3 regions of the Diaphorobacter sp. B2A2W2 genome follow, and region 3 is predicted to be linked to each of the others. Evidence: predicted binding sites of a transcription regulator. Region 3 holds the regulator's gene; each other region holds the start of a gene.

Region 1 (5,282 bases), on a different contig from region 3:
CGAGCTGAACAGCATCACCGAGCTGGAGCGCGAGGTCTTCGGCCCCGTGCTGCACGTGGTGCGCTACGAGCGCGGCGAGCTGGACGCGCTGCTCGCGCAGATCAGCGCCACGGGCTACGGCCTCACCCAGGGCCTGCACACCCGCATCGACGAAACCGTGGCCCAGGTGCTGGCCCACAGCACGGCCGGCAACGTCTATGTGAACCGCAACATGGTGGGCGCCGTGGTCGGCGTGCAGCCTTTCGGCGGCGAGGGCCTGTCGGGAACGGGCCCCAAGGCAGGCGGCCCGCTGTATCTGCTGCGCCTGCTGTCGCGCCACCCGGCCAACGCCACGCACGGCGCGCTGGCGGCGACGGCCGTGCAGGTGCCCGACGCCAGCGCACAGCCCGCGCTGCTCGCCCCGCTGTCGGCGCTGGAGCACTGGGCCCAGGCGCAAGGCAACGCAGCGCTGGCACAGGCCTGCGCGGCCCAGGCGCAGGCCAGTTGCGCGGGCCTGGCCTGCACCCTGCCCGGCCCCACCGGCGAGCGCAACACCTATCGGCTGCTGCCGCGCGAACGCGTGCTGTGCCTGGCCGATACGGACGAGGCGCTGCTGCTGCAGTTGAGCGCGGTGCTGGCCGCGGGCGCGCTTGCGCTCTGGCCGCAGGACGCGCAGGCCCTGTGCGCCACACTGCCGCGCGAGGTGCAGGCGCGCATCGCCCTGGTGTCCGACTGGCGCGGCGATGGCCTGGGCTACGACGCCGTGCTGCACAGCGGCAGCCCAGAAACGCGCCGCGTGGAATGCCAGCGCGTGGCCCTGCGCCCCGGCCCCATCGTGGGCGTGACGGCGGTGGACGGCGCCGCCGATGCGCTGCAGGCGTCCCTGCGCCTGTTGCTGGAGCGCGCGGTCAGCATCAACACCACGGCGGCAGGCGGCAATGCCAGCCTGATGACCATGGCGTGATGCCAGAGTAAATTGGCCTCCAGCGCTTATCCATCAAGCGCCAACAGCTATATAAACAATAGCAATCAATCCGCCAGCGGCCACTCGCCCAGCACCTCGTAAGGGCCGGGCGAGCCGCGCAGGTTGTGCAGCAGCACGAAGCGGCCCACCGTCCATTCCAGCGGCGGCACGGGTTGCTCGGGCACGGCCTGGCGGCTGTAGCACAGCGTCATGTGCGGGGTGATGTGCGGCGCATGGGGCACGCCGTCCAGCCCCCGCACCTGCGACCACAGCGCCGTATGCAGCGCCTCGTACAACGCGATGAAACCCTGCTGCCCGTCGGCGGGGCCGCAGAGCACGCAGGGCCGCTTGGCCTGCGGCGCGCGGCGAAAGCTCAACACCCGATCGAACCGCAACGAGAACGCCCTCGCCCGCACCTGCTGCGCCGCGTCGCGCGCCCACTGCAGATGCCGCGGCGACAGCGCAGGCTCCCACCCCAGCGACAGCAGCGTGGCGTGCAGGCGCTGCGCGCGTACCTGCGCCTGCAGGTCGTGCCGCGCAATCAGCGTCTGCGCCAGATCGGCCACAGCCTGCGCCGCTCGGGGCTCGGGCAGCACGGCAAAGAAAAGATGGTGGTTGGGGCGTGGCGCATCGGGCTCCACGCCGGCGAGCGGCAGTTGGTGAGCGTCCATGCGTCCCACTGTAGCGCCGCCCCTGGCCTTTGTGGGTAACAGGCACTCCGCCGGCGCGGGCAATAACCGATATTTTTAATCGGAATGGCGGCAATTGAGGCATATCGCCTCACCGCCCATTCATCGGCAATTTTCGGATTTTGGTACCCAGGATGGCATTCGTATCCCAAGCCCAGAAGGCTGACTTTCCGCGGGGCCCGGAACCCGCACGTATGGCCGTTTTGCGGCTGCTCCACATTCCATACGCAATTGCTCGGGATTATTTAATATTTCATTAATTTTCAATTAATAAAATAAAAAAGTTTAACCAAAATAATCCAATAAGAATATCAACAAAGTCATTTGACGTTAATCAAACAGATAATCGAGATGCGGGGAGAATAATGCATCTACGCAGTAAATATTCAAAGTATTTATGTCAAAAAGTACCCCATCCCCCACCGCCTGCGCCGCGCCGCAACCCGGCAAGCGCACCTTCCTGCAAGAACTCGTCGGCCTGGCCACCGCCTTTGGCCTGGCCGGCGCCAGCCAGGCCGCCACACCCTTTGCGCCGGGCCAGCCGCCGCGCCGCCCCGGCATGGAGGGCAAGCGCTTCGGCATGCTGGTGGATCTGCGCAAGTGCATCGGCTGCCAGGCCTGCACGGTGAGCTGCTCGGTGGAGAACCAGCCGCCCATCGGCCAGTTCCGCACCACGGTGCTGCAGTACGAGATCAACAAGGACGACGGCAGCGCGCCCGCCATGGTCAGCCTGCCGCGCCTGTGCAACCACTGCGACGAGCCGCCCTGCGTGCCCGTGTGCCCGGTGCAGGCCACCTTCCAGCGCACCGACGGCATCGTGCTGGTGGACAACGAGCGCTGCGTGGGCTGCGGCTACTGCGTGCAGGCCTGCCCGTACGACGCGCGCTTCATCAACCACGAGACGCAGACCGCCGACAAGTGCACCTTCTGCGAGCACCGCCTGGAGGCTGGCCTGCTGCCCGCCTGCGTGGAAAGCTGCGTGGGCGGCGCGCGCGTCATCGGCGACCTGAACGACCAGGGCAGCGAGATCAACCGCCGCATGGCCGAACACAAGGAAGACCTCAAGGTGCTCAAGCCCGGCATGAACACTTCGCCGCGCGTCTACTACATCGGCCTGCCCGATGCGTTCGTCAACGGCGTGGACGGCCAGGCCAGCGTGCGCCTGCTGTCCGACCACTGAACCCCAAGGAGCGCACCATGCAAATCATCGAACTCCTGACCCCGCACTACGAGGCGGCCTGGCTGCCCTGGGCCGTGCAGTACTTCTTTCTGGTCGGCGTGGCCACCGGCGCCGCCATCCTGGCCGCGCTGTGCGCCTGGGGCAAAGACGGCGGCACGCTGCAGCGCCTGCTGCCCGCGGCCGTGCTGACGCTGGCCGTCAGCGCCATCGCCGCCCCCGTGTCGCTGCTGGCCGACTTGCACCAGCCCGCGCGCTTCTGGCACTTCTATGCGCACTTCACGCCCTGGTCGTGGATGTCGGTCGGCGCGCTGCTGCTGCCCGTGTTTGTCACGCTCAGCGTGGCGATGTGCGCCGCCTGGTGGCTGGGCAAGACCGGCTGGATGCGCCTGCTGGCGCCGCTGCTCGTGCTCTCTGCGCTCACCATTTCGGTCTATACCGGCGCCGAGATGATGGTGGTGCGCTCGCGCCCGCTGTGGAACACGCTGTGGGTGCCCGTCAACCTGGCGCTGACCGGCTGGCTGGCCACCGTGGGCGCGGCCTTCGTGCTGGAGCGCTTCCTGCCCGCCACGCTGCGCCCCGGCGCTGAAGCGCTGCAGACGCTGCGCGGCATGGGCCTGGCGCTGGCCGGCGCGCTGCTGGTGGTGGCGCTGGCCTGGGCCGCGAGCGGCTTGGGCGGCGACAGCCCCTCGTTCAACGCCGCGCTGCGCCTGTGGAACGACTTCCCCGTGTGGCGCCTGACGATGGTCGGCTCGGCCGTCGGTGGCGCCGCCGTGCTGGGGGCGCTGCTGCGCGGGCGCCACCGCCTGCATGCCAAGGGCTACACGCTGGTGCTGGGTCTGGGGCTGGCCGCCGCCGCCTGGGCCTTCCGCTGGGCGCTGTTCATGGGTGTGCAGGGCGTGCCCAAGTTCGGCGCCGGCCTGTACCTGTACCACATGCCCCTGGGCGGCGACGGGCTGCTGGGCATGGTGGGTGTGGCAGGCCTGTGCGTGGCACTGGTCGGGCTGGCGAGCTGGGCGCTGGAGCTGTTCCCGGCCCGCAAGGCACCCACGGCCACTGCCGCCTGAAATTCATAGACAAATCGGCCTTTAACGCAATATCAGCAAGCGCGAGCAGCTATCAATACTGAAGTGATACCCGCTGGCGCTGCCCTTGAAGGTACAGACCATGACTGACAAGAAACCGCATTCCTCTCCCGAGACCGAGGCCCACCCCGACGCCAACCGCCGCCGCCTGCTGCTGCGCGGCGGCGCGGTGGCCGGTGGCCTGGCGGCCTTTGCCGCCGGCTACGGCGAAACCGTGGCCAAGGGCGCCAAGGGGCTGGTGACCGGCACGTCCGGCACCGCCACCAAGAGCGCCACGCGCGGCAATTCGCTCACGCCCGAGTTCCGCATCGACCCCGTGACCGGCCAGCTCACCACCCAGCCGGGCCAGGTGGTCAGCCCCAGCAGCTGCCTGGGCTGCTGGACGCAGTGCGGCGTGCGTGTGCGCGTGGATACCGAGCACAACAAAATCATCCGCATCGCCGGCAACCCCTACCACCCGCTGGCCACCACGCACCATGCGCCCATGGAGACGCCCGTGCGCGAGGTGTACGCCCTGCTGGGCGGCGACAACGGCCTGGAGGGCCGCGCCACCAGCTGCGCGCGCGGCTCGGCCATGCTGGAGCACCAGACTGCGGCCCACCGCGTGCTCACCCCGCTCAAGCGCGTGGGCCCGCGCGGCTCCGGCCAGTGGAAAAGCATCTCGCTGGAACAGCTGGTCAAGGAAATCTGCGAGGGCGGCGACCTGTTCGGCGAAGGCCACGTGGATGGCCTGGCCGCCATCCGCGACGTGCAAACGCTGATCGACCCCGAGAACCCCGAGTACGGCCCCAAGGCCAACCAGCTGCTGGTGACCGACGCCTCCAACGAAGGCCGCACGCCGCTCATCAACCGCTTTGCGCGCCAGTCCTTTGGCACGGTGAACGTGGCCAACCACGGCGCCTACTGCGGCCAGACCTACCGCGTGGGCACGGCGGCCGCCCTGGGCAACATCCCCGGCATGCCGCACGGCAAGCCGGACTGGAAGAACTCGCGCTTCGGCCTGTTTCTGGGCACGGCGCCGGCGCAGTCGGGCAACCCGTTCCAGCGCATGGGGCGCGAGCTGGCCGAGGCCCGCTCGCGCGACGACAACGCCTACCGCTACGTGGTGGTGTCGCCCGTGCTGCCCATGTCGTCCAGCCACGCGGCCGGCGACAACAACCGCTGGCTGCCCATCAAGCCCGCCACCGACCTGGCGCTGGCCATGGCGCTGATCCGCTGGATCATCGACAACGAGCGCTATGACGCCAAGTACCTCACCCAGCCCGGCCCGGCCGCCATGGCCGCCGCGGGTGAGGCGAGCTGGAGCAACGCCACCCACCTGCTCATCAACGACCCCAAGCACCCGCGCTACGGCCAGTTCCTGCGCGGCGCCGACCTGGGCCTGCCCA
Region 2 (5,282 bases), on a different contig from region 3:
CGCCGCCAGCAGCAGCGCGGCCACGCCCAGGCCTTGTGCCAGGGGCCACAGCAGCGCACGCAGGGCAAAGGGCGAGTCCTGCACCGGGCGGGCAGGGCGTTGCATGGTGTCGGCCTGCTCGGGCTCGGCCTCGAAGACGACGGAGCAGGCCGGGTCGATGAGCAGCTCCAGCAGCACGATGTGCACCGGCAGCAGCAGCGCGGGCCAGTGCAGCAGGGTAGGCACCAGCGCCAGCGCGACGATGGGCACGTGCACGGCGAAGACGAAGCGTGTGGCCTTGCGCACGTTGTCGTCGATGCGCCGCCCCTGGCGGATGGCGGCGACGATGTGCGCAAAGCTGTCTTGCAGCAGCACCAGGGCCGCGGCCTCGCGCGCCACATCGGTGCCGCGCTCGCCCATGGCGATGCCCACGTCGGCGGCCTTGAGCGCGGGGGCGTCGTTCACGCCGTCGCCGGTCATGGCCACCACGGCACCATCGGCGCGCAGGGCCTGCACCAGGCGCAGCTTGTGCGCGGGCTTGAGGCGCGCACACAGGTCGGTGTGGCGCAGGCGCTCGCGCAGCGTGGCGTCGTCCAGCGCTTGCAGCTCATCGCCAGTGAGCACCTGCGGCCGTTCGGACAGGCCCACCTGCCGCGCGATGGCGCGGGCGGTGGCCGGGTGGTCGCCCGTCATCATCACCACGCGCACGCCCGCGCTGCGGCATTGGGCGATGGCCTCGGGCACCTCGGGCCGGGGCGGATCGGCCAGCGCCACGAGGCCGAGAAACTCGAAGTCGAAGTCGTGCTGGCTGCCGGGCCATGCCGGTGGCTCGCCCGGCGAGGCGCCCTCCCTCGTCCACTGCCCGCGAGCCACGCCGAGCACGCGCAGGCCGCGCTCGGCCAGGTCTTCCACCTGCCGGCGCAGCGCCGCACGCCGGTCCGCATCCAGGTGGCACAGGTCGGCCACGGCCTCGGGCGCCCCCTTGGTGGCCAGCAGGTGCCGTTGGGGCGCGCCGGTGGCGTACACGCGGGTCATGGCCAGAATCTCGCCCGACAGGTCGTATGCGAACTCGGGCTCGCGCCCGTCGTGCACATGCTCGGTCCCCTGCAGCCAGGTGAGGCCGAAGTGCTGGATGGCCTTCTCCATCGGGTCGAACGGATCGCCCGGCGTGGCCAGCATGGCCCATTCGACCAGTGGTTGCAGCGCCTCGGGCAGCGTTTGGGCGCCCTCGGCGCGCCATTGCAGCGTGGGCGTGGCCAGCTCGGCCACGGCCATGCGGTTCACCGTCAAGGTGCCGGTCTTGTCCACGGCCAGCACGGTGACCGCGCCCAGGGTCTCCACGGCCGTGATGCGCCGCGTCAGCACCTGCCGCTGGGCGATGCGCCATGCCCCCAGCGCCAAGAACACGGTGAGGATCACCGGGATTTCCTCGGGCAGCAGCGCCATGGCCAGGGCAATGCCCGACAGCAGGCTGTCCAGCAGCGGGCGGCCCGCCCAGCCCCAGCCCAGCAGCACCTGGGCGCCTGCCAGCGCGAGGGCCAGCAGCCCCAGGCTGCGCACCAGCCGGCGCGAGCGCTGCTGCAGCGGCGAGGGCGGCGTCTGCGTGGTCGCCAGGTCTGTGCCGATGCGTCCCACGGCGGTATGCCCCGCCGTGGCATGCACCCGCGCGAGGCCCGTTCCGCGGGTGACCACGGTGCTGGCGAACACACGGTCGCTATCGGTGTCAGCCTGCAGGGTGGACGCGCTTTCGCTGGCGCGGGGGTGCTTGGCGGCGGGTACGGACTCGCCCGTGAGCAGGGATTCATCCACTTCCAGCTGGCCGCTGAGCAACTGGGCATCGGCGGCGACCCGGTCGCCTTCGCGCAGCACCAGCAGATCGCCACACACCACATCCCGTCCCGCAATGCGCAGTTGCGCTCCATCCCGCAGCACGAGGGCGCGGGGTGCGGAGAGGTCGCGCAGCGACTCCAGCGCGCGCTGGGTACGGCGCTCCTGCACCAGCGTGATGCCGATGACCACGAAGACGAAGCTGAGCAGGAACAGCGCCTCGCCTTTGTCGCCCAGTGCCAGATAGACGCCGCCCGCCGCCAGCAGCATGAGGAACATGGGCTCGGTGAGCACCTCGCGCACGATGGCGAACGTCGACTTGGGGGCGTTGCCGGGTAACTGGTTCGGTCCGTCGCGTGCCAGGCGTTCGGCGGCTTCGGCACTGCTCAGGCCCTGCAGGCCGTGGCGATGTGAGGAGGACTGTTCTGCCATGCAAGAGCGCGCCAGAAGTACAAGGGATGGCGGCAGTGTAGGTGCTTGCGCCGGGGAAATGGGTGTGAACTTTGGATCGCCGGCCCCTGTGTGGCACGGGGCAAAGAGTGTGCCGTGATCACTGGCGCCCCCCATCAATCGATCGGGTTGGGTCACGGCGATCTTTCGCCTCGTGAGCCGGTGTTGCAATGGGCCGAGGCGGGGGAATGGCCCATGGGCCCATTCCTTGGCAAAAATCAAGATTCGGATTCCATGCATGCTGCCAGGCCGGAGCGCGCGAGGCCGCGGTGTATAACCCCAGCGCCAGTCTTTGCGCCATTCCTGATCTATGCAAGTGAGCAGTTCCCCTCCTTTTTTTGAACATCAGCATGAGCGCCTGGAGGCGCAGCTGCACGCCCATCTGCTGGATGTCGTGGGTGCGGATTTCGATAGCGCGCTGCAGCGCTTGCAGCGCTGGCGCGCCGACCTGGCCCAGCACATCGAGATCGAAAATACGCGGCTACTGCCCCATGTGCCGCCGGGTGCCCGTTGGGCCGCGCGGGTGTACCTGGTGGAGCACGACCGTATCGCGCTGCTGGCCGACGAGTACCTGCTGAAGGTGCGGGCGATGGCGCAGCAGGCGCCGCAGGGCGAGCAGGCCCGCCGCGCTGCGGTGCTGGGGCTGCTGGATGCGGCGCATGCGCTGCGGCATGTGCTGGAGCATCACCATGAGCGCGAGCACCAGGCGCTGGCGCATGAATTGCCCGAAAGCCTGCAGGCTGCGGCGTGGAATGGCGTGGAGCCCGGCGGTGCATAAGCGGCCCCGTGGGTTCCAGCTCCTTGCCTCGTCCCGTCAGACCTCCGTCTGCGCCGCGGCCACCCAGCGCAGGCCCCTGCCGCGGCTGAAGTAGTAGTCGCCCTGGGGGCTGATGACGACGGCGCGGCAGGCGGCAGGGTCCGAAAAATACTGCCACCCGTGGGCGCGCTCCTGGGCGCTTGCATTGTTGGAGATGGCCTGCATGCCCTGGCCTGCGTTGTCGTCGCAGCGCGTGACCATGGCGCGCTCACGCGGGTGGCGGCGGTCCTGGTGGTGGTCGCGGTCCCTGGCAAATGCGGGGGCTCCGAGGGCGGCCACCAGCATTCCGATCGCGGCGAGAGAGAAGGTGGTGCGCATGATGAACTCCTTTGTGCCGGTGATTGCAGCCGAAAGTGACTGTGCCTGCAGTCTGCGCGGGAGGCGGTGAATCAGTGCTGAACGCTGGATTCACCTGCCGTTCATGCCCCGCTCGCCGGTGCGCCCGAGCCGAACCGGCCCAGCCCCAGCGTGACCAGTCCATTGCCGCGCCTCAGCATCCACAGCGCCTCCAACCCCATGCGCTGGGCCAGCGCCAGCCCTTCGCCAGGGCCGGCCACCAGCAGCGCGGTGGCCCAGGCGTCGGCGTGCATGCACTGGCGTGCCAACACCGTGACAGAGGCGACTTCGTTGCGCACGGGGGCGCCACGGCGCGTGTCCATGGTGTGCGCCAAGCGCGCGTCGCCTACCTGGAGATAGTGCCGGTAGTCGCCCGACGTCGCCACAGCCAGGTCCTGCAGTTCGACCACGCTGTGCACGGCGCGGCGGCCGGTCTCGGGGCTTTCCACCGCGACGGCCCAGGGTTGGCCATCGGCCTGGCCGCCCACGGCGCGCAGCTCGCCGTCCAGCGCCACCAGGGCGTGCGGTACGCCGTTCTGCCGCAGCACGTCGGCCATGCGGTCCACGGCGTAGCCCTTGGCGATCCCGCACAGGTCCAGGTGCACGGGTGCGTGCTTGCGGGCGCGCAGCATGCCGCTGTCCAGCTCTAGCGCCTCGTTCGTGGGGGTGCGCGCGACAGGTGCCGCGCTGGTGGCTGTGCGGATCGCCTCGGCGTCGGGAGCGTCGCGCACCGCTCCAAAGCCCCAGGCATCGACCAGCGCACCCGCGGCCGGGTCGAAGGCGCCCGCACTCAGGCGGCAGACGTCCAGCGCGCAAACCAATACCTCCAGGATTTCAGCGGGCAGCGTGACCCAGGCCCCCACGGGGGCGTGGTTCAAGCGGTTGAGATCGCTGCCCGGCAGCCAGGGCGACATCTGCGCATCCACCCGTTGCACGGCGGCGGCCAGCGCGGTTTGCAGCACCTGCACATCGGTGTCCGGCGCCGCATCGCAGGTAACCGACCAGCGCGTGCCCATGGTGGGGCCATGCAGCGCCAGCCGCCGCGGGTCAGAACAGGTCTTCGGCATAGCGTCCCTGCTCTTTCAGTTGCGCCAGGCTCTGGCCCTGCGGGCCCAGCAGCGCATCCAGCACCTGTGCCACGCCCTGGGCCATGGCGCGGCTGCCGCACACACGCACGAGGGCGCCCTGCGCGATCAGTGCAAGCACCTGCGTGGCATCGCGGCGCAGGATTTCCTGCACATAGCCACCGCCCGGTGTACGGGAGAACGTGGTGTGCAGCCCGGCCAGGCGGCCGTCGGCCTGCCAGGACGGGAGCTCGGTGCCGAAGTAGAAGTCCCGTTCGGGATGGCGCGCGCCGTAGTACAGGTGCATGGGGCGGTGGCGCGTGTTGTCGCGTATGAAACCTGCCAGTGGCGCCACGCCCGTCCCCGCGCCGATCAGCAGTACCGGCGCGCGGCCCGCGGGCAGCACGAAGCCCGGGTTGGAGCGGATGAACGCCTGCACACTGTCGCCCGCCTGCAGCGCATGCAGGTGGCTGGAACACACGCCGCCGGGCAGGCGGCGCACGCAGATTTCCACGAAGCCGTCGCGCGTGCCGCTGGCCAGCGAGTAGTAGCGCGGCACGGCCTGGCCGGGCGCGACGATGCCGATCAGGTCGCCCGCGGCGAAGCGGGGCAGGCCGCGGGCGGGCAGGGCAAAGCGCAGGATGGCCGCGGGTTCGCCCGCGCCGCCCGGAAAGTCCTGTCGCGCGGCGAGCGTCAGTGCCACCGTGCGCGGCAGGCGCGGCTGGTAGTCGATCTGCAGGGGCAGACCCAGTGCTTGCGACAAGGCCCGTCCCCAGCGTGCGAACTCCTGCGCGGACTGTTGGTGGATG
Region 3 (5,282 bases):
TATTTCGTTCCGATTCGCGAGCTGGGGGGAGAGTTGCTGGCCCTGCAAGGAGGGTGGCAGATATTCTGGGTGATCTTCTATGGGTTGGCCACGTACGGCAACGCAGGGTTCCTGCGCGAGCAGGTGTGCAAATACATGTGCCCTTATGCGCGTTTCCAAAGCGCAATGTTCGACAGGGACACGCTGGTCGTCTCTTACGATCCCGAGCGCGGCGAGCCTCGCGGGCCCCGTAACAAGACGGTAGACCACAAAGCTGCGGGACTGGGTGACTGCATCGATTGCACGCTATGTGTCCAAGTCTGCCCAACGGGTATCGATATTCGCAACGGACTGCAATACGAATGCATTGGTTGCGGTCTCTGCGTGGACGCTTGCAATACCGTGATGGATAAGATGAAGTATCCGCGCGGGCTGATTCGCTTCTCAACGCAGAACGGCGTCAAGAACCACTGGACCCAGTCGCAAATGCTCAAACGCGTGCTGCGACCCCGTGTGTTGTTCTATTCAGCGGTGCTGGTGGTGTTGTGCATCGGCATGCTGGCCAGCTTGGTGGTACGCACCCCGTTGAAGGTGGACATCGTGCGCGATCGCGCTGCGCTCTCGCGCATCGTGTCGGGAGGCAAGCTGGAAAATATCTACCGGCTGCAGATCATGAACGCTACGGAGGGGGCGCAGCGCTACACCATCAGCGCCCACGGCATGGAAGGGTTGGAAGTGGCGTCCGAGACCGCAATTGACATTGGACCGGCGGAATCCCGATGGGTGGTTGTCCGTCTTCAAATTCCGTATGGCTCAGCATCTCCTGGATCGCATACGGTGTATTTCGATATTCAAGCGCAGGGTGATAAAGCCCAAGTGGCAGAGAAATCCGTATTCCTCGTACCCCGCTGAAGGCGGTCGTGGAATACAAATGAACAAGCTGTGCTCATAAATGAGCGAGGAGTTAATATAAATGTTGAGTAATTCCCCCATGAAACTGGACGACGACGGAAAGCCTTGGTGGACGTTTGGCCATGTCTGGCTTGTCATCGCGGGGCCGGTGATTGTCATCATTGCGGGCTTCGTGACCCTCTGGCTGGCCGTGAGCAAACCCGACCCCGTCATCGCGGAAGACTATTACCAACGGGGCTTGAACATCAACGAGACCCTGAAGGAGTCTGGGGGCGACATGACGCCTGCCATGAAGGGGCGCAACCATGCAGCTACTCCGCTGGAGGATCAACCGCGCTGACCGGCAGGGCGAGTCCTCTTTGCATGCCGGAGAACAGATGCTAGGCTGTCAACTACACTTGCTAGGAGATGGGCGAATGTGGATGCAACGATTGATGTGGATCGCGTGGCCGGCCTTTTTGATGGCGGGCGTCATGGAAATGGTAGTGTTCGCCTTCGTGGATCCAGAAGCGCTGCAGTGGTTTGATCAACCCCTGCATCTCTCGCGCGAAGGTGTGTATACCATCGCCTTCTTCACGTTCTGGTTCGTACTCATGGCTTCCAGCGCATTGACGACGCTGTTGTCACTCTCGCCCTTTGAGTTGAATCGCTGCCCCGTGCCCAAAGGGGCGCGGCCGGCTGATTGCGCCAAATACGTTTCCTGATCTTTCCGCCGATCAGTTATGAATGAACAAAAAACCGAGGCTTAATGGCAGGCTTGCTGGCTGTTGACAATGCGCTTCAGCGCATCGGTATCGACGATGCGCACATGGCGCTGTTTTACTTCCACAATACCTTCTTCCACGAACTTGGAAAACGTGCGGCTGACGGTTTCCAGTTTCAATCCCAGGTAGCTGCCGATCTCTTCGCGTGTCATGCGCAGCACCAATTCGGATTGTGAGAAACCCCGGGCATGCAAGCGTTGTACGAGATTCAACAGGAATGCGGCAAGGCGTTCCTCGGCACGCATACTCCCCAGCAACAGCATGACCCCATGCTCACGAACAATCTCGCGGCTCATGATCTTGTGCACATGGTGCTGTAGTGCCGTTACTTCGCGCGACAACTCTTCAATACGGTCGAAGGGCATGACGCATACTTCGGCGTCTTCAAGCGCCACCGCATCGCAAGTGTGGCGGTCGCTCACGATGCCATCCAGGCCGATGATCTCGCCCGCCATTTGAAAACCCGTCACTTGATCGCGACCGTCTTCGGTGGCGACACAGGTCTTGAAGAATCCGGTGCGGATGGCAAAAAGGGATGTGAAGGGTTCACCGTTCCGGAAAAGCGTGCCGCCACGCTTGATCTTGCGTCGTACAGCAACAATGTCATCGATGCGCTTGAGTTGCTGGTCGTCCAGACCCACGGGCATGCACAGCTCACGCAGATTGCAGTTTGAGCAGGCAACTTTGATGGTCTGGAGATTCGTATGCATGGGAACCCTGTTCATGGCTTGAGCTTACCTCTGAACGGCTGGGAGACATGGAATGCCGTAGGCCGTTGGACGACTTTGAGCCGAAGTCAAATTGTCGCCACAAGGACCTTATGGGCGCTTGATCAACGTCAAGGACTCATGGGGGACTCTACGGCACAGTGATATGAAAGTGCAAGGAATCCCGTCATGACCGTTGTTACAACAGAGCTCCTGCGTCGCTTTGACGTCCCAGGGCCGCGCTACACCTCTTATCCGACTGCTGATCGTTTTGTCGAGGCTTTTGGCGAGCGGGAATACATCCTTGCGCTGCAGCAGCGTCGCGTGGGTTCGGTAGCCAAGGCGATGCCTTTGTCGCTTTATGTCCACATCCCGTTTTGTGAATCGCTGTGCTATTACTGCGCGTGTAACAAGATCATTACCCGGCATCCAGAGCGGGCAGAGGTCTACTTGCGTTACCTCAGCCGTGAGATCGACCTGCATACGGCGCACTGCGGTGTGGGTCAGCATGTGAGCCAGCTGCATTTCGGCGGAGGCACGCCTACTTTTCTGACGGATGACGGTTTGCGCGAACTGATGGGCATGCTGAGGCGCAGTTTCGTCCTCGTTCCGGGGGGGGAGTACTCCATAGAAGTGGACCCCCGGACCGTGGATGAAGCGCGGCTGGGATTGTTGGCGGAGCTGGGTTTCAATCGCCTGAGCTTTGGCGTGCAGGATTTCGACCCTGAAGTACAAAAGGCCGTGCACCGCATTCAGCCTGCCGAAAAGGTGTTCGCGTTGGTCGATGCGGCTCGGAAGCTCGGGTTTGAATCGGTGAACGTGGATTTGATCTACGGGCTGCCGCGACAGACACCGGAGTCGTTTGATCGCACCTTGGAGCAGGTAGCCGAGCTGCGGCCAGACCGGATCGCGCTGTATGCGTACGCTCACTTGCCAGAACGCTTCAAGTCGCAGCGACGCATCATCACGGCCGAGTTGCCCATGGCTTCGGCCAAGGTGTCCATGCTGGCCCGGTCACTTGATGTGTTCCAGGAAGCCGGCTACGTCTACGTGGGCATGGACCATTTTGCGCTGCCTGACGATGCGCTGGCGGTGGCCAAGCGGCAAGGCAGGCTGCACCGCAATTTCCAAGGCTATAGCACGCAGCCCGATTGCGACCTGATTGGTCTGGGCGTTTCTGCCATCGGGCGCGTGGGCGCTACTTACAGCCAAAATGTGAAAACGCTGGACGAGTATTACGACTGCATTAACCAGGGGCATTTGCCTGTGGTGCGCGGGCTGGCGTTGACCAAGGACGACTTGGTGCGCCGCGCAGTCATCATGGCGTTGATGTGCCAAGGTGAATTGCTGTTTGAGCCGTTGGAACAGTCTTGGCTGATTGATTTCCGCAGTTATTTCGATGCGGAATTACAGCAACTGCAAGAAATGGCGGCTCAGGGCTTGGTGAAAATCAGTGATGAGGGCGTTGAAGTCACGCCCATGGGATGGTATTTCGTGCGCGGCGTGGCCATGGTGTTCGACAAGTATCTGCAGGCTGACCGTAACCGCGCTCGCTTTTCCCGGATTATTTGACCCATGCTGTGGGCGCTGGCCACGACGGCCTTCCTGATGGGGCTGATGGGAGGGGCTCACTGTTTGGCGATGTGTTCTGTTCCCTGCGCGGCGCTTACGGGGCTGGGTGGCACGCCGGACGCCACCCACACCATTCAATGGGCGTCCCGCCGCGGAATCCTCCAACGGGTAGCGCAGTTTCACGTGGGGCGCCTGATCGGTTACGGCGCCGCAGGGGCGGTGGTTGCGCTGGCCATGGAGCAACTCGCATGGCTGGGGCAAAGCACCTCGGCATTGCGCCCCCTTTGGACGCTGATGCATGTGCTCATCCTCGCGTGGGGCGGGATGATGATGGTGCAAGCGCAGCAGCCCTTGTGGGTTGAGCGGGCGGGGCGTGCTGCCTGGGCGAAGGTCAAGCCCTTGGTCTCTCGGCCTGGCGGGCTCCTGACCGCGGGTGTGGCCTGGGCGCTCCTGCCATGCGGCCTTCTGTATACCGCACTGTTGACTGCCGCTCTCAGCGGAAGCGTGCTCCGCGGAGCCTTGTGCATGGTCCTGTTTGGCGTAGGAAGCGGTGTATGGCTGGTGCTGGGGCCGTGGACTTTTGGCCGCATTCGCGCTTGGATCGGCGTGAAGGGTGGGGCGTGGGGGTCTCGGCTGGCAGGTGGCGTGCTTTTTTCCCTGGGTGCATGGGCGCTGTGGATGGAGGTTGTCCATGGGCAGCCGGCGCCGTGGTGCGTGCCCTGAAAACAGCGTTTTTTGGAACCACAGCGACTCCGCGAAGCATGCCGTGGCAAGCGAATGGCGCAAACCGAGGCGCTCAGGCGTGACGTATCGCTGTCAGATCTATACCAGCGGAAGTGACGAGTCTGTTCTCATCGACGTGGAGAAATCCAGCTACACATCGCTGCCTTACTGGATGCGCCATCGTGCGTATGAGGGCGCGCTGCGTGTCGGCGTGATTGCCGAAGGACTGGGAAACGCCCGAACCACGCCAGGATATTTGCCATCGGTGCGACGACTACCAAGGTCTGCTCTGTGCCTTGCAGATGGGTGGGTTGCGCGCGCTGGCCGCGGAGCGCCGGATTTTCTGAGCAGGTATTGAGGTCGCTGGCACTCACCCGGAGCGAGGGCGCAAGCGATTACCGGAGAAAAGGTGTCTGCGAATGCCACCGGACCGGCATCCTGAACCGGGGGTTCAGGTGGGCGAGGGCAGCCAGGCGTTGGGTTCATCTGACGCGAGATGATCACGCTCACCGGGCGATGTACCAAGCCCGTGCTCAATGAGCATTGGTTCAAGGAAATATAAAGCCCGGCAGCACCGCAGACATGTTCATTGTAGTGGGCCGCCCGTGTGCAGCCAGGGGCCAGG

Evidence for each region. The regulator FNR, encoded in region 3, switches genes on or off when oxygen is low (the NO sensors DNR and NnrR bind a similar motif). The targets are predictions, from matches to a motif close to TTGATNNNNATCAA.
Region 1: dsrO (sulfate reduction electron transfer complex DsrMKJOP subunit DsrO) is a predicted target of FNR. The motif match lies at 1,957-1,970, and genes of this name have one in related genera.
Region 2: AC1PPL_RS09625 (cation-translocating P-type ATPase) is a predicted target of FNR. The motif match lies at 2,465-2,478, and genes of this name have one in related genera.

Annotation. Positions count from the first base shown of each region.
Region 1 covers NZ_JBWZOR010000001.1:644,527-649,808, forward strand. The annotation lists gene putA (trifunctional transcriptional regulator/proline dehydrogenase/L-glutamate gamma-semialdehyde dehydrogenase) at 1-943, shown strand, start outside; gene AC1PPL_RS02970 (2'-5' RNA ligase family protein) at 1,009-1,614, opposite strand; gene dsrO (sulfate reduction electron transfer complex DsrMKJOP subunit DsrO) at 2,030-2,812, shown strand; gene nrfD (NrfD/PsrC family molybdoenzyme membrane anchor subunit) at 2,830-3,876, shown strand; gene AC1PPL_RS02985 (molybdopterin dinucleotide binding domain-containing protein) at 3,977-5,282, shown strand, end outside.
Region 2 covers NZ_JBWZOR010000004.1:210,459-215,740, reverse strand. The annotation lists gene AC1PPL_RS09625 (cation-translocating P-type ATPase) at 1-2,238, opposite strand, end outside; gene AC1PPL_RS09620 (hypothetical protein) at 2,567-3,034, shown strand; gene AC1PPL_RS09615 (hypothetical protein) at 3,071-3,391, opposite strand; gene AC1PPL_RS09610 (FAD:protein FMN transferase) at 3,493-4,476, opposite strand; gene AC1PPL_RS09605 (PepSY domain-containing protein) at 4,457-5,282, opposite strand, start outside.
Region 3 covers NZ_JBWZOR010000008.1:84,655-89,936, forward strand. The annotation lists gene ccoG (cytochrome c oxidase accessory protein CcoG) at 1-891, shown strand, start outside; gene AC1PPL_RS13805 (FixH family protein) at 953-1,231, shown strand; gene AC1PPL_RS13810 (hypothetical protein) at 1,308-1,595, shown strand; gene fnr (fumarate/nitrate reduction transcriptional regulator Fnr) at 1,637-2,380, opposite strand; gene hemN (oxygen-independent coproporphyrinogen III oxidase) at 2,552-3,934, shown strand; gene AC1PPL_RS13825 (sulfite exporter TauE/SafE family protein) at 3,938-4,657, shown strand; RNA gene ssrS (6S RNA) at 5,064-5,243, opposite strand.